DNA from 4 places in the Duffyella gerundensis genome. Region 3 is predicted to be linked to each of the others. Evidence: predicted binding sites of a transcription regulator. Region 3 holds the regulator's gene; each other region holds the start of a gene.

Region 1 (7,691 bases), 1.7 Mb from region 3:
CCGATGATGCAGACCGAAGATGGTCAGATCGAAGAGTCTTATTCGATTTCAGCCGGCCTGGACTTTCCGTCGGTAGGACCGCAGCACGCGCACCTCAACAGTATTGGTCGCGCAGACTACGTTTCGATCACCGATACCGAAGCGCTGGACGCGTTCAAGCTACTTTGCCGCTCAGAAGGGATTATTCCGGCGCTGGAATCGTCGCATGCGCTGGCACATGCGCTGAAAATGATACATGCCGAACCGGAGAAAGAGCAGCTGCTGGTGGTTAATCTCTCCGGCCGCGGTGATAAAGACATCTTCACCGTTCACGACATTCTGACCGCGCAGGGAGAAATCTGATGGAGCGTTATCAGCAACTGTTTAACCGCCTTGCCGAACGCAAGGAAGGCGCCTTTGTGCCCTTTGTTACCCTCGGCGATCCCTCTCCGGAACTGTCGCTGCAGATTATCGACGCGCTGGTCGCGGGCGGTGCCGATGCGCTGGAGCTGGGCATTCCCTTCTCCGATCCGCTGGCTGATGGCCCAACCATTCAGAATGCCACGCTGCGCGCCTTCGCTTCCGGCACCACGCCAGCGCGCTGCTTCGAGATGCTGGCCACAGTAAGGCAGAAGTATCCCGATCTGCCAATCGGCCTGCTGATGTACGCCAACCTGGTATTCACCAACGGCGTTGACAGTTTTTATGCCCGCTGTGCGGAAGTGGGTGTCGATTCCGTTCTGGTGGCCGACGTGCCGGTGGAACAGTCTGCGCCTTTCCGCGAAGCAGCGATGAAGCACAACGTGGCGCCAATATTTATCTGTCCGCCGAATGCTGATGACGATTTGCTGCGTGAAATCGCCTCGCACGGCCGCGGCTACACCTATCTGCTGTCGCGAGCGGGCGTCACCGGCGCAGAAAATCGCGCTCAGCTGCCGTTGAAGCATCTGGTCGATAAGCTGAAAGAGTACAATGCGGCGCCTTCTCTGCAGGGATTTGGTATTTCTGAACCTTCGCAGGTCAAAGAGGCGATTGCGCTGGGTGCCGCAGGTGCGATCTCCGGCTCGGCTATCGTAAAAATCATCGAAAAACATCATGCCACGCCGGATGTGATGCTGGCTGAACTGCAGCAGTTTGTCAGCAACCTGAAGGCAGCCACGCGTCAATAATAATCTGTGCCTTATCGCTGGATAAGGCACTCTTTCCCCTCTCTTTTATTTTCTTTCGCCATTTGTAGTTCCGCCAATCCTGAACCACACTTATGACGTATTCACCGCCCGGTGAAGCGTGACCAATGATTACGACAGGGAGATAAAATAATGAAGATGGTTAAAGTCCTGGCAAGCGCAGCAATGGCAGCAGTAGTGGCATTAACGTTAAGTGCCTGTGCCCCAACACCAACCAAAGAAGGCACTGGCGGTTATATCGATGACACCGTGGTAACCACCAAAGTTAAAACCCAGCTGCTGGGCGATGACGCGCTGAAATCACGCGAAATCAACGTTGAAACCTTTAAAGGCCGTGTGCAGCTGAGCGGTTTTGTTTCCTCGCCACAGATGGCGCGTCACGCGGTAGAAGTGACCCGTAGCGTACCAGGCGTGAAATCTGTTGTGAACAACATGCAGGTTAAATAAGTTTATTGATCAACCGGGCCCTGCGGCCCGGTTTTTTTATGTTCAGAAGCGGTAACCGACGCCAAAGAAAAATACCCACGGGTCGATGCGCATATTGATGTTCTGCTGCTGTCCGTTGGCCTTGAATTTCACTTCCGTATCGATGTCCATGTACCAGACAGAGGCGTTGATCATCCAGTTATCATCGACCTTGTAATCCAGCCCCGCCTGACCCGCCATACCCCAGGAATCTTTGACGCTTAAATCGCTGAGCCCGGCATCACGTCCGGTCTGATTAAAATCAGCGTCATAAAACGTGGTGTAGTTAATACCGGCGCCGACATATGGACGCAGCTTGCTGGCGCTGTCAAAGAAGTAGTATTGCGCCATCAACGTCGGCGGCAGCTGACGAACGGTAGCCAGCGTGCCGGTAGCGGCTAAGCCGACCTTATGACGAAACGGCGTGGCGGCCAGCAGCTCAACACCAATATTATCGGTGGCCATCCAGGTAAAGGTCAGGCCAAGCTGCGTATTGTTATCGACGTCAAACGAGCCCAGCCCCATGACGTTATCAGAACCCTCGGTTGGCCTTACGGTTGCGCTGCCTGCGCGCATAAAAAAATCACCTTCCTGATGTGCACTCGCGACAATCGGCATTGCCGCCACCATAGCCAATGCAAGGGCTGCCAGTTTCATAACCACTCCTGTTTTCTCTTCGGGAAGCGGGCCACCGCCCAGACGATGCACCCGTGTTTTCAGCGGCCTCTTTTTTACAATGAAAACGGGCAAAGATCATGCGGAGAACGTCTTCTATTCTGCTTAAAAAACAATGATTTGATCTGGATCAAAAACGCCATCACCCTGAGGTCCGGTAAACCCCTGTTGTGCGCATTATTCTGCTGATAGCCAGCGGAGAACCGATTATCGCGGGCGCAGACCGCAGCGGCTTTTCACATTTGCGGAAAGTTATGTAAGTCGGGGTGCCAGCATTCCCTCAGACCATGTACAATCGCCGGGTTAATTAACCCGGTTTTTCCAAGGAGAGTACATGTCTATCACGGCGGGTTCGCTATACCGTGACACAGGAAATTTTTTCCGCGATCAGCTGGTGACCATCGTGCTGATGGCCCTGCTGACCTCATTCATTACGGTGATCGTCGGTCACGCCCTGACGCCCAACGCCGAGCAGCTTTCCCTGCTGGCTGAAGGCAGCAGCGACAGCGCCAGTTCGCTGTTTGAAATGGTGCAGAATATGTCTCCTGAACAGCAAAGCGTGCTGTTGCGCACCTCGGCTGCCGGTACCTTTGCGTCGTTGATTGGTAACACGCTGCTGCTTGGCGGCATGCTGTGTCTGATTCCAATGGCATCGTCACAGAAGCGCGTCAGTGCGCTGCGCGCCATCGGCACGGCGGCGCCGCTGCTGCCTAAGCTGCTGCTGCAGACCTTTCTGATCACCCTGCTGGTACAGCTGGGATTCATGGCGGTATTTGTGCCGGGGGTCATTCTGGCGATTCTCTTTTCGCTGGCGCCGGTTATGCTGGCCAACGATAAGCTGGGCGTGTTTGGCTCACTCAAGGCCAGCAGCAAGCTGGCGTGGCGCAACGTGAAGCTCATCGCGCCGGCCATCATGTTATGGCTGCTGGCAAAAGTCGCCATCATGCTCTTCTTTTCCACGCTGACGCTGCTGCCTGCTAATGTCTCAGCGGTGGTGCTGAACGCGCTGGGCAATCTGGTTTCCGCCCTGCTGGTTATCTATCTGTACCGTCTCTATATGCTGGTACGTTAATGCACAGGCGGCGCCCGCTGCGCCGCCCCTACTCTGGACGCGCTATGAAGCAGTTACTCGATTTCCTTCCGCTGGTGGTGTTTTTTGTCTTTTACAAAATGTACGACATCTTTGTCGCCTCGGGCGCACTGATCGTCGCCACCGGCCTGGCTCTGGTGGCCAGCTGGATCCTGTTCCGTAAAGTTGAAAAAATGACCATCGTGACCTTTGTGCTGGTCGCGGTGTTTGGCACTCTGACGCTGGTATTCCACAACGATGAGTTCATCAAGTGGAAGGTGACGGTGATCTACAGCCTGTTTGCGCTGGCGCTGCTGTTCAGCCAGTTCTTTATGCAGAAGCCTCTGATTCAGACCATGCTGGGCAAAGAGCTGCAGTTACCCACCCACGCCTGGCGTCGGTTGAACGTTGCCTGGGCAATTTTCTTTCTCGCCTGTGGCGTTGCCAATATTTATGTCGCGTTCTGGCTGCCGCAGGAAGTATGGGTTAATTTTAAAGTCTTTGGCCTGACGGGTTTGACCCTGCTGTTCACCCTGCTGAGCGGTGTTTATATCTACCGCCTGATGCCGCAGGAACAAAAATAATTGCGGCTTCCGACACAACCGGAAGCCCGCCTTATCTGAAGAGTGAATCATGAACAGAGAGCATAAAATGCCGCAGGGTGAGATGGTTATGCGCACCCTGGCGATGCCAGCTGATACCAATGCCAATGGCGATATTTTTGGCGGCTGGCTGATGGCGCAGATGGATATGGGCGGCGCGATCATGGCGAAGGAGATCGCTGAAGGTCGTGTGGTAACGGTGCGGGTGGACGGCATGAGCTTTCTTAAGCCGGTCGCCGTGGGTGATGTGGTGAGCTGCCACGCGACCTGTTTACGCACCGGCAGCAGTTCCATCACCATCAACGTGGAAGTGTGGATCAAGAAGGTCTCTTCTGAACCCATTGGCCAGACCTACTGTGCTACCGAAGCGGTGTTCATCTATGTTGCCGTGGACGAGGCGGGCAAATCGCGTCCGTTACCGGCGGATAAAAGCCACTTTACGGCTGAAACCGATCCTGCCTGAAACCGGGGCGGCAATGCCGCCCCTCTGCGTTACTCGACGCTCGCCCCGCCGTTGATCCGGAACACAATATTCATGGTCATGTTCTGCCCGGGTTTGCCGCTCTGATAGCGCCACTTTTTCATCGCCTGCTTCACTTCACGCTCAAACATATTGCGCGGCTCAGCCGAAAGGATACGAATGTTGTCCACGCGGCCATCGCTGTCGACATCAAACTGCACGCGTACTTTTCCTTCGACCCGCAAGGCAAACGCACGCGCCGGATAAGCCGGTTTGCTGACGCTCAGCGCCTGTGGGCCTGTTGCCACGCTTTGCGACGGCGCTGGTGACGGTTTAGGTGCCGTTTGCGGCTTGCTCTGCGTGGTTGGTGCCTTCTGATCAAACGGCGATGCAGCACGCGGCTCCGCAGGCTTAACCGGCTGCTTTGGCTTTACCGCCTCGTGCTTAACCGGTTTGGGCTTAGGCTTGGGTTTAGGCTTTGGCTCGGGTTTTGGAATCGGCACCGGCTCGGGTTTTGGCGGCTCGGGTGCAGGTTCCGGCACGGGCTCCGGCTCAGGTTGCGGCTCGGCAACGGGTTCAGGCGGCTGCTGTACGGCAGGCGCTGGCGCCGGCATCGGCTGAACTTCCGGCGCGACCATCGTGACACTGATCGGTTGAGACGCTTTAGGCACTTCAATAACCTGGTGAAAAGATGCATAGAGCAAGCCTGCAATCACCGAGCCGTGAAGCGCAACGGAGAGCAATACCGGAAGAGAAAGTCGTTTGGGTAATGTCGAAGTCAGCGTCGTCATAACAATCTGGTTGATAGAGTGAGGCGATAATTTTAAATGCAAATAGCAATCAGTTTCAATAACATTAGGCCATCGCGGCCATAAAAGCGTTTCGTGCCCGGCAACGGCGCTTTCGCAGCGGCAAATTTATCTTTCAATTGCACTCTCGATCACGATGACTTACCGTGTCAGCCACATCATTTGATCCGACAGGAGTCACTCTGTGCTCTATGTAATTTATGCCGAAGATACCGCTGATTCACTGGAAAAACGCACGGCGGTTCGCCCGGCGCATCTGGCACGCCTGCAGCTGCTGCAGGACGAAGGCCGCGTGATCGCCGCAGGCCCGCTGCCCGCAGTGGACAGCAACGATCCAGGTGCCGCGGGCTTTACCGGCTCGGTGATTATTGCTGAATTTTCATCGCTGGAAGCGGCGCAATCCTGGGCGCAGGATGACCCTTATGTGGCGGCGGGCGTCTATAAACAGGTGGCGGTGAAGCCATTTAAACGTGTGATGTAATTCAGGGCGCTTCGGCGCCCTGATTATTAATGATGCTGTGAGATAAACAGAATGGAGCGTCGCTGCTGTTGCGCCAGCTGATGACGAACCGCATGAATCCGGCCATAGCGCCGCGATTGCCCTTCAACCCAGCGCGCACGCCGCCGTTGCACCTGCCGCATCATTCTCCAGCGCGCCACTTCATTCCTGCTTCTTCTCATCTGACTTTCTCCGCGATTTAATACGCGGCGCAGTATAGACCTTTCTTCGTCGTAACCAGATCGGATCTGTTATCGTAGTCATTGCCGCCAAAGGGTTCCTTAACCCGCAATCTGCACGTAAACTTCTCACATCAATGCGCGAACGGGATGTCCACGTAATGTCCACTTTTTTTACTTTTGTTAGCTGGTTACTGCTGTTTGGCTATTGGTTGCTGATTGCCGGTGTGACATTGCGCATTTTAATGAAGCGCCGGGCGGTCACCTCGGCGATGGCCTGGCTGCTGATTATCTTTATCCTGCCGCTGGTGGGCATCATCGCCTATCTCTCATTTGGCGAACTGCACCTGGGTAAGCGTCGCGCCGAGCGCGCGCGGACCATGTGGCCCTCCACCGCCAAATGGCTGTCTGAGCTCAAGCAGAGCCACCATATTTTCGCGACCGAATACAGCGACGTGGCGCGTTCGCTGTTTCAGCTGTGTGAAAATCGCCAGGGCGTCGCCGGGGTGCGCGGCAATCAGCTGCAGCTGCTGACCAGCGCGGAAGAGACCATGGCGGCGCTAATTCGTGATATTCAGCTCGCCCGGCATAATATTGAGATGGTGTTTTACATCTGGCATCCCGGCGGTTTGGCCGACGAGGTTGCTGAATCGCTGATGGCGGCGTCGCGGCGCGGCGTGCATTGTCGACTGATGCTGGACTCTGCCGGCAGCGTGACCTTTTTCCGCAGCCCGATGGCCGCCATGATGCGCAATGCCGGCGTGGACGTGGTTGAAGCGTTACAGGTAAGCCTGCTGCGCGTATTTCTGCGCCGTATGGATCTGCGTCAGCATCGCAAAGTGGTGCTGATCGACAATTACATCGCCTATACCGGCAGCATGAACCTGGTTGATCCGCGCTTCTTCAAGCAGGATGCCGGTGTCGGCCAATGGGTTGATTTGATGGCGCGTATGGAAGGCCCGATCGCCACCACCATGGGCATTGTCTACGCCTGCGACTGGGAGATTGAGACCGGCAAGCGCATTTTGCCCCCGGCGCCGGACGGCAATATCATGCCGTTTGAACAGGAGAGCGGCCATACTATTCAGGTGATCGCCTCCGGGCCCGGCTTCCCGGAAGATATGATTCATCAGGCGCTGCTGACCGCGGTTTATTCCGCGCGTGAGCAGCTGATCATGACCACGCCCTACTTTGTGCCCAGCGACGATCTGCTGCATGCTATTTGCACCGCCGCCCTGCGCGGCGTCGACGTCAGCATTATCGTGCCGCGTCACAACGATTCCCTGCTGGTCGGCTGGGCCAGCCGCGCCTTCTTCACTGAACTGCTGGAAGCGGGCGTGAAAATATATCAGTTTGAAAGCGGCCTGCTGCACACCAAAAGCGTACTGGTCGACGGTCAGCTCAGTTTAATCGGCACGGTTAACCTGGATATGCGCAGCCTGTGGCTAAACTTTGAGATCACGCTGGTGATCGATGATGCCGGTTTTGGCGGCGATTTGTCCCACGTTCAGGATGATTATATTGCCCGTTCCCGCCTGTTGGATGCGCGCCGCTGGTCGCAGCGCGCCTGGTGGCAGCGCATTGTGGAACGACTGTTTTACTTCTTCAGCCCTTTGCTGTAAAACGAGCGAAATTGCAAACTGCCCGCGGGCAAACAGGACATATTATGGACCTCAATAATCGTCTTACTGAAGATGAAACACTGGAACAGGCTTACGATATTTTTCTTGAGCTGGCAGGCGATAACCTCGATCCGGCAGACATTAT
Region 2 (7,691 bases), 1.4 Mb from region 3:
CGATAACCATCGCTGGTGGCGCCAGGATGAATGGCGCCGTCAACAGGCGTGGGAGCGGGAACATCGCCGACGCGCCTGGGAACGGGATCGTTATGATTTCCGGGGACCGCCGCCGCCAGGCTGGCATCACCGGGGCCGCGATCGCGATCGTGATGGCTGGCGTGACGATCGTCACCACGATCGCCGCGGTCCGCCTGACTGGGATCGTCGTCGTTAATTAATCTGATGCCCTGCCTTTGCTTTCACATGGCAGGCAGGGCGTTAGCATTCCAGTTACCCGTCTTTTCTGCTTCCAATGTTATTTTCTGAATGCACGCCGTTATCTTCACGTCAGCTTCATCACTTTGTCGTATTACTTCCATAAAGATTGCTTATTTCCCCTTCACACTTGCCTTCACAGACATATTATTAAAACTCACACACCAGGAAACTTCCGACTTTACATAAAAACCACTCAGCTATAAAAATAATCAATACTTGCTCTCTGGCAAGGATAAATCTTAAAACTAATATTTCCGATCATTCGTAAAAAAACCAATAAAAACAAATAATCTTTTACAATCAAAAAGATAAATAAAATAATCCTAACGACAAATTCAGAAACCCGCTTGAAAAAAGCATAAGACAATTTGAATATGGGGCGGGCTATTTAGCCACATGTTATATTCCGGCCACGCATATTGTTAATATTTTCACAGGAGTTACCGTGGACATTAAATATCGTTCAGATATTGACGGCCTGCGCGCGCTAGCTATCGTGCCCGTTTTACTTTTTCATGCCGGCTTCACCACTTTTTCTGGTGGCTACGTCGGCGTTGATGTCTTTTTCGTCATTAGCGGCTTTTTGATTACCTCTATTTTGTTGAAAGATATCCGCAACAACACCTACAGCATTCTCGATTTCTACGAGCGCCGTATTCGCCGAATATTTCCTGCCCTGTTTGCGGTGATTCTGTTTGTGTTGGTGGTGTCGCCGTTTGCCCTGCTACCGGATGATTACAGCTTCCTGCCTAAAGAGATCGCCGGTGCGCTGCTGTTTGTGTCCAATATTGTCAGCTGGCGCAAATCAGGCTATTTCTCCAGCGATGCCGAAGAGCGTCCGTTACTGCATACGTGGTCGCTTGGCGTGGAAGAGCAGTTCTATATTTTCGCGCCTATCCTGCTGTTCTTTATCATCAGCACGCTGAAGAAAAAGCCCGACCTGTTTTTGCTGGTCATTTTTGCCGCTTCTTTTTTGTTAAGTATTTTTCTTACCGAGCCAAAACCCTCAGCGGCTTTTTACCTGTTGCCGTCGCGCACCTGGGAATTAATGGCAGGTTCCCTGCTGGCGCTGAATCGCGTACCTAAAGCGAAAAGCGCCTTGCTGAATGAAGGCTTTGCGCTGGCGGGTCTGCTCGCCATTGTTAGCAGCGTGTTTCTGTTCGATGCCAGCACTATTTTTCCAGGCTATGCCGCCGCGCTGCCGGTGCTGGGTAGCGTACTGATCATCTACGCCGCGGAGAAAACGCTGGTTGGCAAACTGCTGTCGCTGAAACCAGTGGTCTTTATCGGCCTGATCTCCTATTCGCTTTATCTCTGGCACTGGCCGCTGATCGTCTTCTTCCGCAACTGGAATCTGCTACTTGATGACGGCGGACGTTGGTTAGTGGTTGCCGTATCGCTGGTGATCGCCACGCTGTCATGGCGCTTTATTGAAAGGCCTTTCCGCCATCGTGCCGCATTCCCGGCGAAGCGCCTGTATAAAGTCAGCGCCTGTGGTCTGGCTATCCTGGTTGCTGCCAGCGCTGCAACCTGGAGCAAAGGCAGCTGGCCGGAGCGCTTTGATGCGCAAACGCTGAGCTTCATTTCTGCCCATCAGGACATCAGCCCCGCGCGTAGCAGCTGCCATTTTGGTGAAGGCGTGCCGGATACCGCTAAATATTGTCATTTTGGTGCGGCAAAGCCTACCGTCGCCGTCTGGGGTGACAGTCATGGCGTAGAGATCTCACGTGCACTGGGCAACAATAACGTCTCGCTGTATGAGATTACCTATTCTGCCTGCCCACCGGCGTTGGGCTTTCAGCTCGATGTTCGTCCGGATTGTATTGCCCATAATCAGCGTGCGCTCGACTTCCTGAAGGCGGATAAAGCGATCAATGTGGTTGTACTGGCCGCGCGCTATGAAGCCTATCCCACCACGTTTTACGATAATCTCAACCGCACTGCCGAAGCGTTAATCGCCAGCGGCAAGAAGGTGATTATTATGGGGCCGGTGCCAACGCCGGGTGTCGATGTGCCGAGTACGCTGGCGCGGGGTCGCGATCCTGAATTCTCATTCAGTAATCCGGCCTTCGCCAACATCGATAAGTACATTGACGATAACGTGGTGCGCTTTATGCCCTCTTCTGTGCTGTGCAAAGAGGGCAAGTGCAGCATGTTAGTAAACGGTAAGCCGTTGTTATTTGATAACAACCACCTGAGCATGCAGTCGGCAAATTACGTGGCAGGCTATCTGTCGCAGACCATTGCCAAACAGCAGGGTGTGGCGATCAGCCAGCCGCAGCAGGCGATGGCGCAGAATCGCTCCTCGCTGTAATAAAAAAAGCGGAAGAGCCAGGCTCTTCCGCTTTATTGTCTTACGCAGTGCATCGTCATAACCCCAACGCTTGCCCCACCAGCAGATAAAGATTCAACGCAATCACCAGCACCACAATCAGCCTGCCCGCATTTTGCATCAGCCGGGTATTGGTTAAATCCCCCATCAGCTCACGATTACCGGTAAAAGTCAGCAGCGGGATCAGCGCCAGCGCGATACCAAAACTCAACAGCACCTGGCTCATCACCAGGATGCGCGTCGGATCCCAGCCAGCCAGAATCACGATAAAGGAAGGCAGCATGGTGACCAGCCTTCTGACCCACAGCGGGATGTGAAAGCGGATAAACCCCTGCATCACCACCTGCCCTGCCAGCGTTCCCACCACCGTCGACGAAAGGCCCGCGGCCACCAGGCTGAGCCCAAACACCGTAGCGGCCATATGGCCCAGCAACGGTTCCAGCGTCAAATAAGCCTGATCGAGGTCGGCAATGCCGGTGTGGCCGCTGAAGTGAAAAGCTGCCGCAGCGGTCGCCATCATCGCCAGATTAACAAAGCCGGCAATGGTCATGGCAATGGCCACATCCAGCTTGGTCGATGAATAACGATCGCTGCGCGAGCCGCCGCGATTCACCTGCGTCAGGGCGGAGTGCAGGTAAATGACGTGCGGCATGATGGTGGCCCCCAGCACGCCCGCCGCGAGGAATACCGCATTGGTACCCGACAGCGTTGGTATCGCCATGCCGATCACCAACTCTTTCATTTTAGGCTGGGAGAAAAACAACTCGACGATATAGGCGGCGGCAACAAACAGCAGCAGGCCACCGATGACCAGCTCCAGCGGCTTCTGCCCGCGGCTCTGCAACATCAAAATCAGGAAGGTGGCAATACCGGTCAGCACCGCGCCCTGCAACAGCGAGATGCCCAACAGCAGCTTGAAACCGATGGCGGCGCCGATAAACTCCGCCAGATCGGTGGCCATGGCGATGATTTCCGCCTGCACCCAATAGAACCAGACCGCCGGACGCGGAAAGCGATCGCGAATGTGCTCCGCCAGGTTTTTACCGGTGGCGATGCCGAGTTTGGCCGACATCAGCTGAATCAGCATCGCCATGACGTTAGCCCACACCACGACCCACAGCAGTTGATAGCCATAGGAAGCGCCTGCCTGGATATTGGTGGCGAAATTACCGGGATCGATATAACCGATCGCGGCAATAAAGGCCGGTCCAAGCAGCGCAAGTTTGATTTTTCTGGCCCCACGCGCGGCTCGCTGCGCAGTACGACTTTCCAGCATAGTATTCTGCCCTGTCTTCTTGTGCCCGCATTCAGAATGGGGCGTCGCCATTAAAAGGTCTAAACGGTGGTGCTAATTATTGTGATAGTCATTGCTATGAAGTATAGCCTTGGCTATACCATAGGCCACATTACTGGATCGATTATGCCTGAGCAACCCCCTAAGGGTAGGATATGCTCAAAAAATTAACAATCTTTGTGCGGTTTTTTTGTGCAGACATTCTGTGACCGCTGCGCCTGTTCCGGAAAACAGCAAGATAGGTAATTATTATAATGCGGAGTAGATCTCGTTTTTATGAACGCCGTTACATAGAATACGCAACGAAATATAGCCTGCCTCATATTTGGAGCACATATGTCCCACGTTTTACAATTCCTGTTAGCGCTGGTGGTCGTGACCGTGCTCGCCCTGTTGGTGAGCCACGATCGGAAGAGCATCCGCGTGCGTTACATTATTCAGCTGTTGGTGATTGAAATCTTACTGGCCTGGTTCTTCCTTAACTCGGAAGCGGGTCTTGGCTTTGTGAAAGGCTTTGCCGGGTTGTTTGACCATCTGCTCAAATATGCTGCGCAGGGAACTAACTTTGTGTTTGGCAACATGAGCGATAAAGGCCTCGCATTCTTCTTCCTGAATGTACTCTGCCCTATCGTCTTTATCTCTGCGCTGATCGGCATTCTGCAGCATTTCCGCATCCTGCCCATTGTTATTCGGGCGATCGGTACCGTGCTGTCGAAAGTTAACGGTATGGGCAAGCTGGAGTCGTTTAACGCGGTCAGTTCGCTGATTCTGGGACAGTCAGAAAACTTTATCGCCTATAAAGATATCCTCGGCAAAATGTCGCAGCGTCGTATGTACACCATGGCGGCCACGGCGATGTCGACCGTCTCCATGTCCATCGTTGGCGCCTACATGACCATGCTGCAGCCAAAATATGTCGTGGCCGCGCTGGTGCTGAACATGTTCAGTACCTTTATCGTGCTGTCGCTGATTAACCCTTACCGCATTGAGAATGAAGAAGACCTGCAGCTGAACGATTTGCATAAAGGTCAGAGCTTCTTTGAGATGCTGGGCGAATATATTCTGGCAGGCTTTAAGGTGGCGATCATCGTTGCCGCCATGTTGATCGGCTTTATCGCGCTGATTTCAGCGGTTAACGCGCTGTTTGATACCATTTTTGGTATCAGCTTCCAGGGCGTGCTGGGCTACGTTTTCTACCCGTTTGCCTGGGTAATGGGCGTACCGGCTAACGAAGCGTTGCAGGTTGGCAGTATTATGGCAACCAAACTGGTGTCGAATGAGTTTGTGGCGATGATGGATCTGCAGAAAATTGCCGGTCAGCTGTCGCCGCGCGGTGAAGGCATCCTGTCGGTGTTCCTGGTCTCTTTTGCTAACTTCTCTTCCATCGGTATTGTTGCCGGTGCGATTAAAGGCCTGCATGAAGAACAGGGCAACGTGGTGTCACGCTTTGGCCTGAAGCTGCTCTACGGCTCAACGCTGGTGAGCGTGCTCTCTGCGGCCATTGCTGGCCTGGTGCTGGCGTTCTGATTATCACGGGCGAGCTGGTCTCGCCCATTATTCCTCTGCCCTGCTCTCTTCTGCATTTCCTCTCCATCTCGACTTTCCTCCAGCCAGCACACTGACGCCGCCTCAGCCGTTCTGCGCGCAATAACCGGCAAAACACCATAGCGTAAAGCCGCCGACGCAGGTTAAGCCGCGTAGCGAGAAACAGTGAACATTTTGGATATCACAAAAGAAAGGTAATCAGAGATGATTGGTGGAGATAAGCGGGATCGAACCGCTGACCTCTTGCATGCCATGCAAGCGCTCTCCCAGCTGAGCTATACCCCCACATCTGGAACCCTTTTTTCAAGCCAAACTTTTGGGAAGAAGTTTGGTGGAGCTAAGCGGGATCGAACCGCTGACCTCCTGCATGCCATGCAGGCGCTCTCCCAGCTGAGCTATAGCCCCGTTTGAAAAACGGTGTCGTATCGACGGACGGCATAATATGAAACGGGCCCCGGAGTGTCAACGCCAAATTCTGTTTCTGCGTTTGATCGCTGAAAAAGGCGGCAATCTGTTGCATAGCGATGGTAAACCCGCAGCATCTGGACAGAATTTTCTGCTGAGGCGCCGGGCGAAATAGTGAGAGTGTGTGGATAATTTTATCCAGCGGCCTGTTTCCTTTTTTATCCGTCCCGCTGACGCCCTTTTTATGTTAATTACGGGTTAATAGCGTTATAAGAATTCTCTTGTTTTTGTTAACCTCGCGTGTAAAACTTCGCACGCTAACTATTAGCCCAAGCCGCACCAGCGCTGGGCACGCGGGCATTTTGTTCGCGATTTATTTCCTTAAACAACTCCAGAGATATTATGTCCTTGCATACACCAAAAGAGATCGCTGCCCTGGCTATTCAGGCCGGCGTGGCGAAAAGCCGTCTGCCGATTTCCACCCTGCTGATTTTAGGCTTTTTAGCGGGCGCTTTTATTGCTACCGGCTTCCTGCTCGACCTGCACGTCATCAATCAGTTACCGGCTGACTGGGGCTCGTTTGGCGGTTTCCTTGGCGCTGCGGTATTCCCGGTGGGCCTGATCCTGACCGTGCTGGCCGGCGGCGAATTGCTGACCGGTAATATGATGACCATGCCGGTGGCCTGGTTCGCTCGTCAGATCAGCGCGTTCAGCCTGCTGCGCAACTGGTTTTGGGTAACCCTTGCCAACTTCCTCGGCAGTATTGCGATCGCCTGGTTCTTTGGTCATATGTTGGGCATGACCGAAGGGGATTACCTGAAGAAAACCGTGGCCATCGCCAACGCCAAAATTCACGCTGATTTCCTGCACGCCTTTATCTCCGGCATCGGCTGTAACTGGCTGGTCTGTCTGGCGGTCTGGCTGGCTTTCGCCAGCAAAGATGTGGTTGGCAAAATTTTTGGCATGTGGTTCCCGGTCATGGCCTTTGTTGCTATCGGTTTCCAGCACGTGGTAGCCAACATGTTTATCATTCCGGCGGCTATTTTTGCCGGTCAGCTTACCTGGGCTGATTACGTACCGAACTTTATTGCCGTGTTCCTCGGCAATGGCGTTGGCGGTGCGGTATTTGTCGGTCTCGCCTACTTCCTCGCCTATCGTCCGGCGGTGGAAAGCGCCTCAGCTACCCGATAATTGTTAAGTTTGCCTTCTGCATTAGTTGCGGAGGGCAATTAACTGTTCCTGTTACTTTCACCTGTGACAAATTATTGTAATATGGTCTCCTAACAGACCGTGGCAGGGAAAGCAGCATGAAAAAGGATTGGTTAACCCCGGAAGAACTTGCGAAAGCAACAGGTTACAGCCGCCAGACCATCAATAAGTGGATCAAGCGCGAAAACTGGACCACCGCACCCAAGCCTGGCGTACAAGGCGGTAAGGCGCGCGTCATATTGATTAACGATCAAGTTAAATCCTTTCTGCGATCGACTCGCCACGCGGCGGAAACGCCCGGCTCTTATCAGATTACTCAGCACAGCCTGCCAACCCTGTTATTAAATTCGATTCAGCAGATGAGCAATGATGAACAGGCGCAGCTTACGGCGCTGTTGTTACGCGAAGGGGTAAAAGGTGTGTTGGTGCGGCTGGGGATTAGCGATAGCGAATAATGCGCCCCGGAAGCGACGATGCATTCCGGAGCGCGCGAGCCTTATGCCTGTGCTTCACGCTCGGCGATAAACGCCAGCGCTTTCTCAATACGCGCGATAGCACGCGACTGTCCAATGGCATGAACCGTCACATCCAGCCCCGGCGACTGACCGGCACCTGTTACCGCCACGCGTAACGGCATACCGACTT
Region 3 (7,691 bases):
GGCTGCGCGAACTGTGCGATCGGCATCAGGCGCTGTTGGTACTGGATGAAGTACAAAGCGGCATGGGGCGCAGCGGTAAGCTTTTTGCGCACGAACATTACGGCGTGACGCCCGATATTTTAACCACCGCGAAAGCGCTGGGCGGCGGCTTTCCGGTTAGCGCAATGCTGACCAGCAATGAGATTGCTTCGACCATGGCGCCTGGCGTGCATGGCACCACTTACGGTGGCAATCCACTGGCCTGCGCCGTGGCGGAAACGGCACTGGATATTATCAATACGCCAGAGGTGTTGAACGGCGTTGATGTGCGTCGTGAGCGGTTTGTCAGCGCGCTGCAGGCGCTGGATGCCCGCTATGATCTGTTCACCGAGATTCGCGGCAAAGGGCTGTTAATCGGCGCGGCGCTAAAACCACAGCACGCCGGTAAAGCGCGCGATATCTTGCAGGCCGCCGCAGAGGCGGGCGTGATGATCCTTACCGCTGGCACCGACGTTATTCGCCTGGTGCCTTCGCTGATTATCACGCCGGAAGAGATCGACGAAGGCATGGCACGCTTCGCTCAGGCGGTGGAAAGCGTCCTGGCACACTAATCAACCGGCGGGCAACCGGATCCGCCAGGTTATTTATTCCGTAAGCGCCTGACCAGCCACTGACCGTGGTGCGGGCGCTGCTGCCATGCCAGCGATGAGATGGTATGCATCACGCGCAGATGATCGAGAATGCGTTTTGCATGCCGTTCCACAATCGTCACCGGCCCTTCATTCAGATCTTCAGGTTCCTCCAGCACATTGCTGTCCGAGCCCGGGCCATCATATTCCAGCCGCTGCTGACAGCGTTGCAGGCCAATTTCCAGCGATTGCAGATAACGTTCCGCCAGCGCAGGCGTCAGCATGGTGTGTTCACGCGCGAGGCTGGTAATGGCGTTGATGTGCTCAACGATAAACTGGCTGTGCGTCACCCACAGCTTCATGTCATCAAGATACCGGGAATTAAAGCCCGGCTCTTGCATCGCCTGATTCAGCGAGTTAAACAGCGCATTGTGCGCCTGATTGACCCGCATGCGTTGCCAGGCGAGCTTTTGCGGCGACTGCTCCGGCCCCAGCAGTTGCCGTAAAGCATCCTGATAGGTTTCCAGTGCATCATGGGCATTCTGACGTAGCAGGCCGCTCTGCCACTGCGGCCACAGCCAGACCATGCCGGCAAAGGCGATCAGGCAGCCCATCAGCGTGTCCATCAGACGCGGCAGCAGAAAAGCGGAGCCGTTCAGCGACAGCAGCTGCAACGTCCAGACGGTGGTCACGGTAAACCCAACCATTGCCCAGCCGTAAAACTTACGGATGATCAGATAGCCACCCAGCGTGATCGCCAGCATGATCAGCAATACCACCGATTCCGGTACGGCAAAGCGCAGCGTGGCGGCGGCGACAATCAATCCCGCCAGCGTGCCCAGCGCCCGGTGCTGAATGCGTACGCGCGTGGCGCTGTAGCCATTCTGGCTGACGAACATAATGGTCATCAGAATCCAGTAAGGCTTGGGAATATCGAAGAACAGCGCCAGCGTACTGCCAAACATCAGCATAACGGCGAAGCGAGCAGCGGTGCGCAGCGCGGCGGATTTCAACGACAGATAGCTGCGTAGCGCTGGTAAAAGCGGCAGTCGACGCTGACGATCGGCCATCAGGTCGCGGCGGTAAAGTGGGCGCTGAGTGCGCAGCACGCGGCCGATGCGGCTGAAATGATAAAAGCAGAAGTTACCTACCGGATTATCAGGATGCTGGCGGGCGATTTTCTCCAGCGCCTGCAACGGCTTATCCATCTCAAAACGATCCGGCATGCGATGATAAAGAATGTCGTCAGCCAGCACGCGCAGGCGAGCAGAAATGACGCGAGCGTTCCAGCGGATTACTGCCTCGGCATGGCTCTTTTCCACCAGCTTTTGCACCTCTTCCGGCTGATGCAAACTCACCGAAATGTGCTCCTGCAGATCCAGTGCCACCTGAAATGCCCGCGTCAGCCGCTTGTGGCTGTTGTCACGATTGGCCGCCAGCATGTGCATTTGCTGATAACAGGTATTAATGAGATCGACCACTTTCTGTTGCCGTGCCAGCAACGGCGGCAGCGCTTTTTCAGGATCGGTGAGCTGGGTCAGCAGGCTGTATTTTTTATCACAATAATCTGCCAGTTCACGATAGATCAGGCTGAGTGTCTCGCGCATCGGCTGCTCTTCCCACAGCCAGAACCAGAACGCATTGAACAGCCCATACCATAAGGTGCCACCAATATAGAGCAGCGGCGGTGCCCAGATCGGCAGCTTACCTGTCAGGCTCAGGGTAAAGATGGCGGCGATCAGTGAACCCGATAACAGGCGGCCATGCAGCGGGCTGATTTCGCCCAGCACGCCGAGCAGCATGGTCATCGCAAACAGGATCGCGGGCAACGGAATGCCATGCAGCGTTAAGACCTGCATCAGCAGGCTGCTGGTTGCAAACAGAGAACCGCCCACAATTAGCCGCTTAAAAAAGCGTTTGTGCGGCGTATCAAGACCAGAAATATTACAGCAGGCAGGAACCAGCGAGAACAGCAGGCCTTTTTGCAGATCGCCGCACAGCCAGCTGATGGCCACCGGCAGGCACAGCACCAGCGTCTGCCGCAGGGCATAATTTACTTCAGGGTGGTAGATGAGTCGGCGCCACATCAGCTTTTCACAACATAGAAAACGGCGTGATGAGCAATCATCACGCCGTCGGGGTAAGAAAAATCAGCGAGTGCCGTAGACGACGATCGTTTTACCGTGTGCAGAAATCAGGTTTTGATCTTCCAGCATTTTCAGAATGCGGCCCACCGTTTCGCGGGAACAACCAACGATCTGGCCGATCTCCTGACGGGTGATCTTAATCTGCATGCCATCCGGGTGCGTCATCGCATCAGGCTGACGCGCCAGATTCAGCAACGTTTGTGCGATGCGGCCGGTCACGTCCAGGAACGCCAGGTTGCCCACTTTTTCTGAGGTAACCTGCAGGCGACGCGCCATCTGTGAGGACAGACGCATCAGGATGTCGGGGTTAACCTGAATCAGCTGGCGAAATTTCTTGTAAGAGATCTCAGCCACTTCACAGGCGCTTTTCGCGCGAACCCAGGCGCTGCGTTCCTGACCTTCTTCGAACAGGCCAAGCTCACCGATAAAATCGCCCTGATTAAGGTAAGAGAGGATCATCTCTTTGCCTTCTTCATCCTTAATTAACACCGCAACTGCACCTTTAACGATGTAGTAAAGCGTCTCCGCTTTTTCACCCTGGTGGATGAGCGTGCTTTTGGATGGATATTTGTGAATATGGCAATGTGACAGGAACCATTCGAGTGTAGGGTCTGTTTGCGGTTTGCCGAGAACCATTCGCTATTATCCTCTGTTGTAATCGTGCCCTAAACACAGGGGCAAGATTCCCTGTCAGGCGTTGAAATAGTAAAGCTATTCCTTTGAAGGAAAGTCGGCGGGCTGCTGTTTTGAGTTTTGCTCATCAGTGCTCCCGTTTTCGCTTGCGCAACGAAAATATTACAACTTCGTTTGTAGCACAGCTTTCACTTACTGTCTTCTGTTGTCTCGCTTCAGCATGATGTACATCGTGTCAGATTGCGCTTTTAGCAGGGCAGGTTGACGCGATCATACTCACACTCGATCAATGGTTATAGTAAAGCGCATGTCAGCGGAGCGAAGAGCATAATCCCCGCTTTTAGGAGAATCCTCAGGCGTGCAGTACTGCGTAACAGCATGAGTATTGACGGGCCGGTGCGTGATTGCGGCGAGGATAATATCACTGGTAGCAAGCATTTGCAGTGCAGTCGTGCGTTTTCTTTGCTGCTGACGGCAAGAGCGGGCTGGTTTGCATAGCGGAAAAGTATTATCGGCAGTCTGTATCGCCCGATCTCATATCATGATCGTCCGCAGCGCAAAAATCAGGACAAGGGCGAGGAGAGAATAGCGCACCTGCAGAACACCAATACGTGATGATTAACAGGCGTAACGGCTGGCGCAGCGGGCAATGGTCAAACCGCTAAGGTTAACGATTTGTAAAATATTTGTGATTGCCGCCCGCGGCCCGGCTGCATTTTATTCGATCTTTTTACCTTCCATTAAACGTTGTACCAACGGCGTCATAATCAGTTCCATCGCCAGGCCCATTTTGCCGCCCGGTACCACCAGCGTATTGATGTGCGAGATAAACGAGCCCTGCAGCATGGCGAGTAAATAAGGAAAATCGATATCTTCCAGGCCGCGGAAGTGAATCACCACGAAGCTTTCATCCAGCGAGGGAATATCCCGCGCGGCGAAGGGGTTTGAGGTATCCACCGTTGGAACGCGCTGAAAGTTGATGTGCGTGCGCGAAAACTGCGGCGTGATGAAATTGATGTAATCATCCATTGAGCGCACCACGGAATCCATCACCGCTTCACGCGAGTGACCGCGCTCGCTGGTATCGCGCACCAGCTTCTGGATCCACTCAAGATTGACGATAGGCACCACGCCGACCAGCAAATCGACCTTGTCCGCCACGTTATGCTGCTGTGTGACGACGCCGCCGTGCAGGCCTTCGTAAAACAGGATGTCGGTGGGTTCCGGCAGCGGTTGCCACGGCGTAAAGGTGCCAGGCACCTGGTTCCACGGCACCGCTTCATCATAGGTGTGCAGATATTTACGTGACTGGCCGGTACCGTTCAGCCCGTATTCAATAAAGGTCTGTTCCAGCAGGCCAAAATCGTTAGCCTCTGGGCCAAAATAGCTGACGTGGCGCCCGGAATCGCGCGCTTTACGGATCGCCATATCCATTTCAGGCCGGGTAAAACGGTGAAAGCTGTCACCTTCCAGTTCGGCCGCTTGCAAATTAAACTGCTGAAAAATCTTGCGAAAGGCGAGACTGGTGGTGGTAGTACCGGCGCCGCTGGAGCCGGTAACGGCAATGATCGGATGCCTTGCTGACATAGTGCTGCTCCCTGAATGGATCTGCGACAGGCATTGTTAACATGAGTCAACGCGCCTGTCATCTTTCGCCCGTTAGCTGCGGATCGCTTTGCGCGGCATGATATTTACCGTCTCATGCAGTTCTGACCACACCAGCACCGCCTCGCCGCTTTCCAGCTGACGGCGCACATCGGCAATTTTATCGGCGAAGCTGCGTTCCTGCTCACCGTAATCGGTGCCTTCGCGCAACACGAATGATTCAATCAGGCTGTTCAGCGTCTCCGCTTCAAGTTCTTTCCAGGGAATAATCACCGCTTAGTTATCCAGATATGTTGAGAGCCATTGAGGAATACGTTTTTCCAGCCACATTTGCGGCTGCCGTGGCGTGCCGCCGACAAAGCCAACGTGGCCACCGTATTGTGTCAGTTGATAGGTAATGTTAGCAGGAAGCTGGGCTAAATCCGGGATCACCGCCGCGGTCATAAAAGGATCGTCCTGCGCATGCACGATCAGCAGCGGTTTGCGCACCTGCGGCAGCAACGGCATGGCGCTGGCCCGCTGATAATAGTCGCCTGCACTGGCAAAACCGTGTGCGCGAGCAGTAATCGCCTCATCAAAGGCGCGAAGTTTTTTCAGCGCCTTAAGTCCGGCGAGATCGATCGGCAGCGTGCCAGGCCAGGCGTGCAGCTTGCGTGCGGCATTCTGCTTCAACAGCGACAGCAGATAGCGCTGATAAAGCCGGGAGAAGCCCTGTTCGAGTTTGATGCTGCAAGGTTCAAGCAGCAGCGGTGCAGACACCACCACAGCTGCATCAAGCGGCGCGCGATCGCCATCCTGCCCCAGCAAACAGGCCAGCATATTGCCGCCCAGCGATACGCCGACGGCGGCGGTGGCGACGCGGCCATAATTTTCCTGTAGCCAATGCAGAAAAAAGCGTCCATCTTCCGTTTCGCCGGAGTGATAAATGCGGTTCAGCCGGTTGGGTTCGCCGCTGCAGCCGCGAAAATGCATCACCACGCCCAGCCAGCCACGCTGACGAAACGTCTCCAGCAGACCATGCGCATAAGGGCTGTTAAAATTGCCCTCCAGCCCGTGAAACAGCACCACGCGCGGTTTATGCCGCGCCGCCATCGGCTCTTCACTCCAGGCGAGATCGACAAAGTCGCCGTCGGGCAGTTCCAGCCGCTGCCAGTGCGGCGTCAGCGTAATGCGTCGGCGAAAAAAACGTGGCATCACGGTTTGCAGGTGCGGATTGCGCAGGCCCGCCATTGGCGTGAATTCAGTATCCGGTAAATCTGTTATTGCGGGAGTTATACAATCCATATCACACTGTTGGCTTCGATGAGTTGCGTTCGGATAAGGAGCTACCTGTAGATGGAGCTGGGTCTGTTTTTATCAATGTTGGGTTTTCTGTGGGTGGCGGCAATCACGCCCGGTCCTAATAATATGTTACTCACCGCATCAGGCGCTAATTTTGGTTTTCTGCGCTCGTTGCCGTTGATGATAGGCATTATGCTTGGCATGCAGCTGATGCTGGTATTGGTCGCCTCCGGCGTCGGCAGCCTGTTACTGCTGTATCCTTCGCTGCATCTTATCCTCAAAATCGCCGGTAGCCTGTACCTGTTGTGGCTTGCCTGGAAGATTGCCACCGCCGCCTATGAAAAGCTGGAAACCGGCGATGGCCCGCAGTCGCCGATGCCCTTCTGGCAGGGCGGTTTGCTGCAGCTGGTGAATCCCAAAGCCTGGCTGATGGTACTGGGCGCGGTTGCCAGCTTTAGCCTGGCCGGAGCGGCTTACCAGCACTCTATCCTGGCGATTGCGCTTGGCTTGTTTAGCGTGAATCTGGTCTCTGGCATTATCTGGTTGGGTTTTGGTAGTTTGATTGGCCGCATTCTGCGCAGCCCACGGGCGTGGAAAATTTTCAATCTGGCCATGGGCGTTCTGACCGCCGCCTGCGTGCTGCTGATCTGGCATTAATCTGACAAGACGTCGCTCAGGTTGAGCGACGTTCCACCATTTTCCACGGCAGCACATCGTGCGTTGCGGTCGCCTGAGGATGGCGAATGCTCTCCAGCAGAAGTTGTACGCTGCGCGCGCCCATTTTACCCATCGGTTGCTCAATGGTCGTCAGCGGCGGATTAAGGCTGCTGGTAAATGGAATGCCATCAAAGCCGACCACCGCCACATCGTCCGGTATACACAAACCTGCCTCCTGAATAGCATGCATGACGCCCACCGCCAGCACATCAGAAACGGCAATAATGGCGTCAGGGCGCTGCGCCTTGGCCAATAGTTCGTCCGTCGCCGCGGTGCCCGCTTCGCAGGAGACATCACTGGCATAACTTATCGCGCTCCAGTTCAGTCCGGCATCTTTCAGCGCGGCGACATAGCCCGCCTCACGCTGTTGCGCATAGAGATAACGCGTGTCGCTGTTTACCAGCGCAATACGTCGACGTCCTTTGGCGACTAAAAATTTTACCGTACTGGCAGTGGCATCAAAATTATCGATGGTCACCGTTGAGCGGCCAAAGGCGGGATCGCCTTCTGCACACTGGACCCAGGGTGAGTCGCCGATTAGCGCGATCAGCTCAGGCAGGCGGTTAACCGCGTCCAGCGTGATAACCCCCTCGACCACTTTGCCGGTTAACAGCGCCAGGTAGGCGGTTTCCCGGCGGAAAAGCGAGCCGGAATGGCAGAGCAGAATGTGGTAACCCTGCGCTTCGGCTTCTGCCTCAAT
Region 4 (7,691 bases), 590 kb from region 3:
CCTTATCGAGGTTTTGGCCGATGCTGCTCATGTCATCCACAAACAGCCGCATTTTGTCATAAAGCCGCGCGGCCCGATCGGCAATACGCTGCGCGTTACGGCTCTGATGTTCGTAACGCCACAGGTTGCTGATGGTACGCAACGCCACCAGTAAGGTGGTCGGGCTGACCAGCATGACGTTCTGCTGCAACGCTTCGCTGATTAGCTCCGGCTGACGATCGATCGCCAGGAGAAACGCCGGCTCAATCGGGATAAACATCAACACATAATCCAGCGATCGTAAACCCGGCAATTGTTGATAATCTTTTCGACTCAGCAGACGCAGATGCCCACGCACGGCGGCGATATGCTCAGTCAGCGCCAGTTCGCGCGTCGCTTCATCGTCGGCGTTAAAGTAGCGCTCATAGGCCACCAGCGTCATTTTGGCATCAATCACCACATCCTTGCCCTGCGGCAGATGCACCACCACATCGGGCTGCATACGTTTCTGCTGATCCAGCTGGATATTGACCTGGGTTTCATACTCGTGGCCTTCGCGCAGGCCGGACGCTTCCAGCACGCGACTGAGCACTACTTCGCCCCAGTTGCCCTGGGTTTTATTGTCGCCTTTCAGCGCTTTAGTGAGGTTAATCGCTTCCTGCGCCATTTGGGCATTCAGCTGTTGTAAACTGCGGATTTCATGGGAAAGGGTGTGTCTTTCGCGCGCTTCCTGGCCAAAGCTTTCCTGCACCTGGCGACGGAAGCCATCAAGCTGCTCCCGCAGCGGCGTAATCAGGGTATTCAGGCTCTGGCGATTTTGCTCATCGACGCGGCGGCCGCTGTTTTCAAAGATGCGGTTGGCAAGGTTTTCGAACTGGGCGCTCAGGCGCTGTTCACTGTTAATCAGCAGACGCTGCTTCTCTTCTGCGGTTAACCGCGACTCTTCAAGACGAATGGTAACTTCACGCAGCTCCGCCTCCTGCGCGCTGTTGATCTCCAGCTGGTTGCGCAGCTCACGGCTCAGCTGCTCGCTCTCGGCTTTCCAGTAATCAAAATGCTGCAGTTTTTCCTGAGAGGCTGAGAGTGCGCCATGCAGCTGACGAAGTGCCTGTGCGTCCTGCTGTTGCAGCTGGCGCTGCTCCGTAAGCTGCTGCTCCAGCTTTTGCTGGGCCTGGTGAGACTGGGCCAGCGACTGTTCCAACAGCCGCTGCTGCGTCAGGGCAGCAGCCTGCTGCTGGCCGGTCCGTAAATGCGCCACCAACCAGCCAAAAAGGATGCCCGCCAGGCCAAGACAGCCCGCTAACAGATAACCCTGCTCCATTGCTTTTTCTCCCCATTACCGCGTGGGGGAAAAGGTAGAGGCGCCCTGTATGAATGTCCACACAAATCGGTGGCGCCGGAGGTTACGCGTCAGTCAGTACGAAACGCAGCTTGCCATTTTGGTAGTCCGTCACCAGGAAGAAAGGCACCGCCAGCGACCATTCACCGTTTTTAACCAGTGCCGGATAAGCGAACTCACCGGCATCGCTGCACAGTTTCACCCATTGCGGCTGGTTGTCTGATACGGAAGCCGGGCCGCCAACACGCGTGTAACCGGCGTTGCTGCCGACATGAAACTCAGCGCCCTGCCAGCGCACCGGCGGATGCGGCGGGAAAGCGTGGGCATCGTGGAAATCAAAAATGTCATCATGGCTGAGCAGGCTTTCGCGCACGGTGGCCCACAGCGCAGTCTTCAGAAATACCTGATCGGTAAAACGCGCGCTGCCGCTGTACTGCGTCATGAAGTCACGAATCTGCTGTTCAATATTGTGAAAAACGCCGTGACAGCCGCCCCACATGCCGGCCAGCAGCAATTCTGTATGCGAGCAATAATCCCGCATATGATGGAACCAAAAAGGAGAGGCTACCCAGGCCTCAACCGCTACCGCTTCGCGCTCAGAGAGCAAGGAGTCAGCGTCACGTACGATAAATCGTTCTACGCTGCTGTCATCCATCACCAGAAAACGCCACAGAGTGGGCATAATGGCTTTTTCATGCGACATATCCACCAGCTGCACGTTTGGCTGCTGTAGCCGGTGCCAGACATGCTGCGGCACGCTGTCATCAAGATAGATACGGCAGGTCCATGCCGGATAAAGCTCTCGTGCAACCTCAACGTTTTTGATCAGCGTTTCGCAATAGCGCGGATGATGGCCATAGAGGCTGAAAGCGATGATATTTTTTTGCGGGTTGTCGAGGTCCAGCGGTTCAGGACCACGCGCCGGAAAGGGATAGCGAACATTCTGCTTATAGATCGCATCGGCTTTGCTCAGCGATTCGTGGCCGTAACGCTTGACCTCCAGCGGCTTGTTCATTAGCCCGCTTAGCTCCGCCAGGCCATCCAGCCAGGTATCGGATGCTCTGTGTCGATGCGGCGACTGATAAATACGCTGGTAAATTTTCCACGCTTTCTGATGCTCACCGAGGCGCATCAGCACCAGCGCGTAATCACTCAGTACCTGCATCTGCTGGGGGATCACTTTCAGCACCTGCTCACAGCAGAGACGCGCCTGCGCAAAATCGAGCTGATCCATTGCCTGACGAAACTGCGCTGCCTGTTGTTCAAAGCGGTCCTGCATCGCAGGCGTGATGACAACCTGGGGACGACGGGGAGAAGGAATAGTTTTACGCATCGGAAACGGCTTAAGGTCATTGAGAATGCGCAGAGTATAAAGAGGCTAAAAAGCCGAACCCTATAAGCCCTGTCTCGAAATTCCCGCTGCCGTTTCCGAAATGTAGCGTTAGTCCAGCAGCAGACGCGCCGCTTCAACCACAATTTTCACCGCATCGCTTTCTGTCTGCTTCATCGCGGCCGCATCCGGAATCTCTTTTTGGGTGCGATTGACGATAACGCCCGCCACCATACCGGCGCGTAAGCCCTGGCTGGCGCACATGGTTAACAGCGTGGCCGATTCCATTTCGTAGTTCAGCACGCCCATCTGCTGCCACTCTTTCATTGAGCCCTGGAACTGGCTCACCACACGGCCTGAGAAGGTGTCGTAGCGTTCCTGGCCCGGATAAAAGGTGTCGGAAGAGGCAGTTACGCCGATATGCGTTTTCGCACCGGCAGCTTTTGCAGCGGCAACCAGCGCAGTGGTACAGGCGAAATCGGCTACCGCCGGAAACGCCATCGGGGCGAAATGCAGGCTGGCACCATCAAGGCGAACGGCGCCGGTGGTCACCAGGACGTCGCCAACGTTGATATCGGGCTGAATCGCACCGGTGGTGCCGACGCGCAGGAAAGTGCGCACGCCCAGCTGTGCCAGCTCTTCTACCGCAATGGAGGTCGACGGGCCGCCAATGCCGGTTGAGCAAACTACAACCGGCTTGCCGTTGAGCTCGGCACGCCAGCTGGTGAATTCGCGATGTGAGGCGAGATGCACAGGATTGTCCATCAACGCCGCGATTTTTTTCACTCGTTCTGGATCGCCAGGCACAATGGCCAGCGTGGCGCCCTGCAGATCAGCGCGGGTGATACCTAAATGAAAAACATCGGACTGGGCCATAACGGACTCCTGAAGTAAATAGTAACAGCCGCGTACTTTACGCCAGCGGTCAGGGAAAAGGTGTGAACGCAATCGTTCAACATTATGAAAGTTGCAGAGATTAATCAAAACAATGTGACTAATCTCACACCTTGCAAGCGTGCTTTCACGTAGTGCTACAGGCTGCTGTGCACGCTGCCACGGTGTAGTGATAAAGAGAGATAACCCGCACTGCCGGGAGTGAAGAAATAATCCTGGCTATAGTTACCTCACTGCGCGAATCGTCTGTACGGAGAGAACAATGAAAACCGAAGAGAATATGGCACAAAAAGCGCGCGGCTTCGCGCCTGCGGTCGGCCCCACCGCAACCACCACCATCATTACCGGAGATCACGCAATTCACAGCGGCGAAACCTCCGTGGCCACCCAGGGCGAAAACATGCCCGCGTTCTTTGCCCGGCCTGAAAATAAAACCGAGGGTTTGCCGGTTGTGCTGGTGGTGCAGGAGATTTTTGGCGTACACGAGCATATTCGTGACATCTGCCGTCGGCTGGCGGCAGAGGGCTATCTGGCCGTTGCGCCGGAACTCTATTTCCGCGAAGGCGATCCTTCAGAATACAGCGATATCCCCACGCTGTTTAAAGAGCTGGTCAACAAGGTGCCGGATGCGCAGGTGCTGGCCGATCTCGATCACGTTGCCAACTGGGCAGCTAAACATGGCGGCGATATGCGCACCATGGCCATTACCGGCTTCTGCTGGGGCGGTCGCATCACCTGGCTTTATGCCGCACACAATCCGCAGCTAAAAGCGGCGGTAGCCTGGTATGGCAAGGTGGTCGGCGAGAAAACCATTAAGCAGCCAACCCAGCCGGTGGATGTAGCCACCGAACTGAGCGCGCCGGTTTTAGGCCTCTATGGCGGCAAGGATGAGAGCATTCCGCAAGAGAGCATTGAGCTGATGCGAAAAGCGGTGCGTGCGGCTAATGCCAACGCGGAGATTGTCGTGTATCCCGAAGCGGGCCACGCCTTTAATGCCGACTATCGTGAAAGCTATCATGAAGCGTCGGCGAAAGATGGCTGGCAGCGCATGCTCGCCTGGTTTACACAGTATGGTGTTGCCCCGGCAAAATAAGTTACAAGGGGCGCCACAAGCGCCCCTGAGTTTAGATCGTCATCGTCATATCCGGGCGCGCAGGTTCTGCGCCGCTGTCACCATATTTGCCAGCGCCTGACGCGTCTCCGTCCAGCCGCGCGTTTTCAGTCCGCAATCGGGATTGACCCACAAACGCTCAACCGGAATACGCCTGGCCGCTTTCAGCAACAGCGCCTCTATCCACTCCACACTCGGCACGTTAGGCGAGTGAATGTCATACACGCCCGGACCAATCTCATTCGGATAAGCAAACTCCTCGAACGACTCCAGCAGTTCCATATCCGAGCGCGAGGTTTCGATGGTAATCACATCGGCATCCAGTGCGGCGATCGACGCCATGATGTCGTTGAATTCGCAATAACACATATGGGTATGAATCTGCGTGTCATCCTGCGCCACTGCGGCATTCAGGCGGAAGGCCTCTACTGCCCATTCAAGGTAGGCCGCCCACTCTGACTGGCGCAACGGCAGCCCTTCGCGCAGTGCCGGTTCATCAATCTGAATGATGCCAATGCCCGCTTTCTCCAGGTCGGCAACCTCATCGCGCAGCGCCAGCGCAATCTGTCGGGCAATGGTTTCGCGGGTCACATCTTCACGCGGGAATGACCAGCAGAGGATCGTAACCGGCCCGGTCAGCATGCCTTTCACCGGCTTGTCGGTCAGCGACTGAGCATATTTCGCCCACTCCACGGTGATCGGCTGCGGACGGCTTACGTCGCCAATAATCACCGGCGGTTTTACACAGCGCGAACCGTAGCTCTGTACCCAACCATTTTGCGTAAAGACAAAGCCCTCGAGATGCTCGCCAAAATATTCCACCATGTCATTGCGCTCGGCCTCGCCGTGCACCAGCACATCCAGCCCCAATTGCTCCTGCTCATTCACCGCCTGCTTAATGTGTTCGGCAATGCCGGTGCGGTAATGATTTCCATCGATGGTGCCTTTTTTAAAATCGAGGCGCAGGCTGCGAATATCGTGGGTTTGCGGGAAAGAACCGATGGTGGTGGTCGGCCACGCCGGTAAATTGAAGCGCTGCCGCTGTGCGGCGGCTCGCGTTTGATAATCGCTGTGACGCTGGCTCTCTTTTGCGGTGATGCCAGCAAGACGTTCGCCAACCGCGGCATTGTGTACCCGGCCTGAATGGCGACGAGCACGTACGGGCGCGCTCCAGGTTTCCAGCGCTGTACCGTCGTTGTTATTCAGCGCGTTGCTCAGCAGCGCGAGCTCGGCGCATTTTTGCAGGGCGAAGGCGAACCAGCTTTTCACCTCTTCATCCAGACGTGTTTCCACGCTGAGGTCGATCGGACTGTGCAGCAGCGAGCAGGAAGAGCCAATCCACAACTGTTTGCGCTGCGCCTGCAGCGGTTGCAGCCTTTCAAACCACTGTGTCAGATCGGCGCGCCAGACGTTACGGCCATTGATCACGCCCAGCGACAGCAGCCAGTCAGCGGGCAACTGCTGGTTCAGCGCGACGATATCATCTCTGCCGTGTATTAGATCGACATGCAGCCCCTGCACCGGCAGCTGACGCACGGTATCAAGGTTATGGCTCACGCTGTCAAAGTAGGTGGTCAGCAGCAGCTTGCATCGCCCGTTCAGCGCGGCATAAGCGGATTTAAACGCCTCGAGCCACGCCTGCGGCAGTTCCAGCACCAGCGCAGGCTCATCAATCTGTACCCACTCTACGCCGCGCTGCGCCAGTGCATCCAGAACCTGCTGATAGACCGGCAGAATATCCTGCAGCAGGCTCAAACGGTCAAAGGATTCACCTTTGACTTTGCCCAGCCAGAGATAGGTCACCGGTCCCAGCAGCACCGGCTTTATCTTGTGTCCGAGCGCCAGCGCCTCATCAACCTCGTCCAGCAGCTGATGCCAGCTCAGACTGAACTGCTGTCCGCGGGTAAATTCCGGCACCATGTAGTGATAGTTAGTGTTGAACCATTTAGTCATTTCAGCGGCCGCGGCGGGTTCGCCGGTTGGCGCCCGGCCACGTGCAATGCGGAACAGCGTGTCCAGATCCACGTTGCCCGCTTTATTCTGATGACGTGCCGGCACGTTGCCCAGCATCAGGCTGGTGGTCAGCACATGATCGTACCAGGCAAAATCACCTACCGGCAGCAGATCGACACCCGCTGCTTGCTGCTGCTGCCAGTGACGGGCGCGCAGCTCACGACCGGTTGCCAGTAGCGCTTCCTGCGTGCTGTTGCCCGCCCAATAGCTCTCCTGCGCCTTTTTCAGTTCGCGACGCAGGCCAATACGGGGAAAACCAAGCGTGTGATTCAGAATCGTCATCAGTGTTGCCTCATAGTGTTAGACGTCGATGCCGGGCGGTGCCGTTTTCGCATCCCTGCTGGCGCAGACGTCAGGATCAGGTTGGGCGGGCCAGTGATGTTTGGCCGTCCAGATGTTTACACCGCTATATTGTGCAGGTAAGGTATGTTCCTCAAGCGCAAATTGTTCACTGTCGATGTGAAGGACTCTCATGATCGAACTCAAACACCTCCGGACACTGCAGGCTCTCAGGAACACTGGCTCGCTGGCCGCCGCCGCCGCACAGCTGCACCAAACGCAATCGGCGCTGTCGCATCAGTTCAGCGATCTGGAGCAGCGGCTGGGGTTCCGGTTGTTTGTGCGTAAAAGCCAGCCGCTGCGTTTTACGCCGCAGGGCACTATTCTGCTGCAGCTGGCCGAGCAGGTGCTGCCGCAAATTCAGCAGGCGTTACAGGCGTGTCATGAGCCGCATCAGGCCACGCTGCGCATCGCTATTGAATGCCACAGCTGCATTCAGTGGCTGACACCTGCGCTGGATAATTTCCGCCTGAGCTGGCCGCAGGTGATGATGGATTTCAAATCAGGCGTCACCTTTGATCCGCAGCCGGCCTTGCAGCAGGGCGAACTGGATGTGGTGCTGACCTCCGATATCCTGCCGCGCAGCGGTCTGCACTATTCGCCAATGTTCGATTTTGAAGTGCGCCTGGTGCTGGCCACGGATCATCCGCTGGCGCAGGCAGCGATCATTACGCCTGAAGATTTAG

Evidence for each region. Region 3 encodes CRP, which controls carbon source genes, mostly activating them, when cyclic AMP is high. Its sites were predicted from a motif close to ATGTGANNNNNNTCACAT; they were not measured.
Region 1: ompW (outer membrane protein OmpW) is a predicted target of CRP. The motif match lies at 2,425-2,442, and genes of this name have one in related genera.
Region 2: EM595_RS12760 (NupC/NupG family nucleoside CNT transporter) is a predicted target of CRP. The motif match lies at 4,142-4,159, and genes of this name have one in related genera.
Region 4: udp (uridine phosphorylase) is a predicted target of CRP. The motif match lies at 3,637-3,654, and genes of this name have one in related genera.

What each region holds. Positions count from the first base shown of each region.
Region 1 covers NZ_LN907827.1:2,098,462-2,106,152, forward strand. Annotated here, with positions in the region: gene trpB (tryptophan synthase subunit beta) at 1-342, shown strand, start outside; gene trpA (tryptophan synthase subunit alpha) at 342-1,148, shown strand; gene EM595_RS09725 (BON domain-containing protein) at 1,299-1,613, shown strand; gene ompW (outer membrane protein OmpW) at 1,656-2,288, opposite strand; gene EM595_RS09735 (YciC family protein) at 2,641-3,378, shown strand; gene EM595_RS09740 (septation protein A) at 3,423-3,959, shown strand; gene yciA (acyl-CoA thioester hydrolase YciA) at 4,009-4,440, shown strand; gene tonB (TonB system transport protein TonB) at 4,470-5,228, opposite strand; gene EM595_RS09755 (YciI family protein) at 5,431-5,727, shown strand; gene EM595_RS21070 (YciY family protein) at 5,754-5,927, opposite strand; gene cls (cardiolipin synthase) at 6,086-7,546, shown strand; gene EM595_RS09765 (HI1450 family dsDNA-mimic protein) at 7,591-7,691, shown strand, end outside.
Region 2 covers NZ_LN907827.1:2,763,421-2,771,111, forward strand. Annotated here, with positions in the region: gene EM595_RS12745 (DUF2502 domain-containing protein) at 1-217, shown strand, start outside; gene EM595_RS12750 (acyltransferase family protein) at 707-2,575, shown strand; gene EM595_RS12755 (Nramp family divalent metal transporter) at 2,631-3,920, opposite strand; gene EM595_RS12760 (NupC/NupG family nucleoside CNT transporter) at 4,224-5,414, shown strand; tRNA gene EM595_RS12765 (tRNA-Ala) at 5,642-5,717, opposite strand; tRNA gene EM595_RS12770 (tRNA-Ala) at 5,762-5,837, opposite strand; gene EM595_RS12775 (formate/nitrite transporter family protein) at 6,240-7,028, shown strand; gene EM595_RS12780 (YfeC-like transcriptional regulator) at 7,145-7,501, shown strand; gene gltX (glutamate--tRNA ligase) at 7,543-7,691, opposite strand, start outside.
Region 3 covers NZ_LN907827.1:392,400-400,090, forward strand. Annotated here, with positions in the region: gene argD (bifunctional acetylornithine/succinyldiaminopimelate transaminase) at 1-590, shown strand, start outside; gene EM595_RS01675 (YccS/YhfK family putative transporter) at 620-2,695, opposite strand; gene crp (cAMP-activated global transcriptional regulator CRP) at 2,759-3,391, opposite strand; gene EM595_RS01685 (phosphoribulokinase) at 4,106-4,975, opposite strand; gene EM595_RS01690 (YheU family protein) at 5,048-5,266, opposite strand; gene EM595_RS01695 (hydrolase) at 5,270-6,277, opposite strand; gene EM595_RS01700 (LysE family translocator) at 6,329-6,931, shown strand; gene EM595_RS01705 (LacI family DNA-binding transcriptional regulator) at 6,948-7,691, opposite strand, start outside.
Region 4 covers NZ_LN907827.1:3,572,426-3,580,116, forward strand. Annotated here, with positions in the region: gene rmuC (DNA recombination protein RmuC) at 1-1,300, opposite strand, end outside; gene EM595_RS16355 (tetratricopeptide repeat protein) at 1,383-2,651, opposite strand; gene udp (uridine phosphorylase) at 2,760-3,524, opposite strand; gene EM595_RS16365 (dienelactone hydrolase family protein) at 3,805-4,635, shown strand; gene metE (5-methyltetrahydropteroyltriglutamate--homocysteine S-methyltransferase) at 4,681-6,948, opposite strand; gene metR (HTH-type transcriptional regulator MetR) at 7,139-7,691, shown strand, end outside.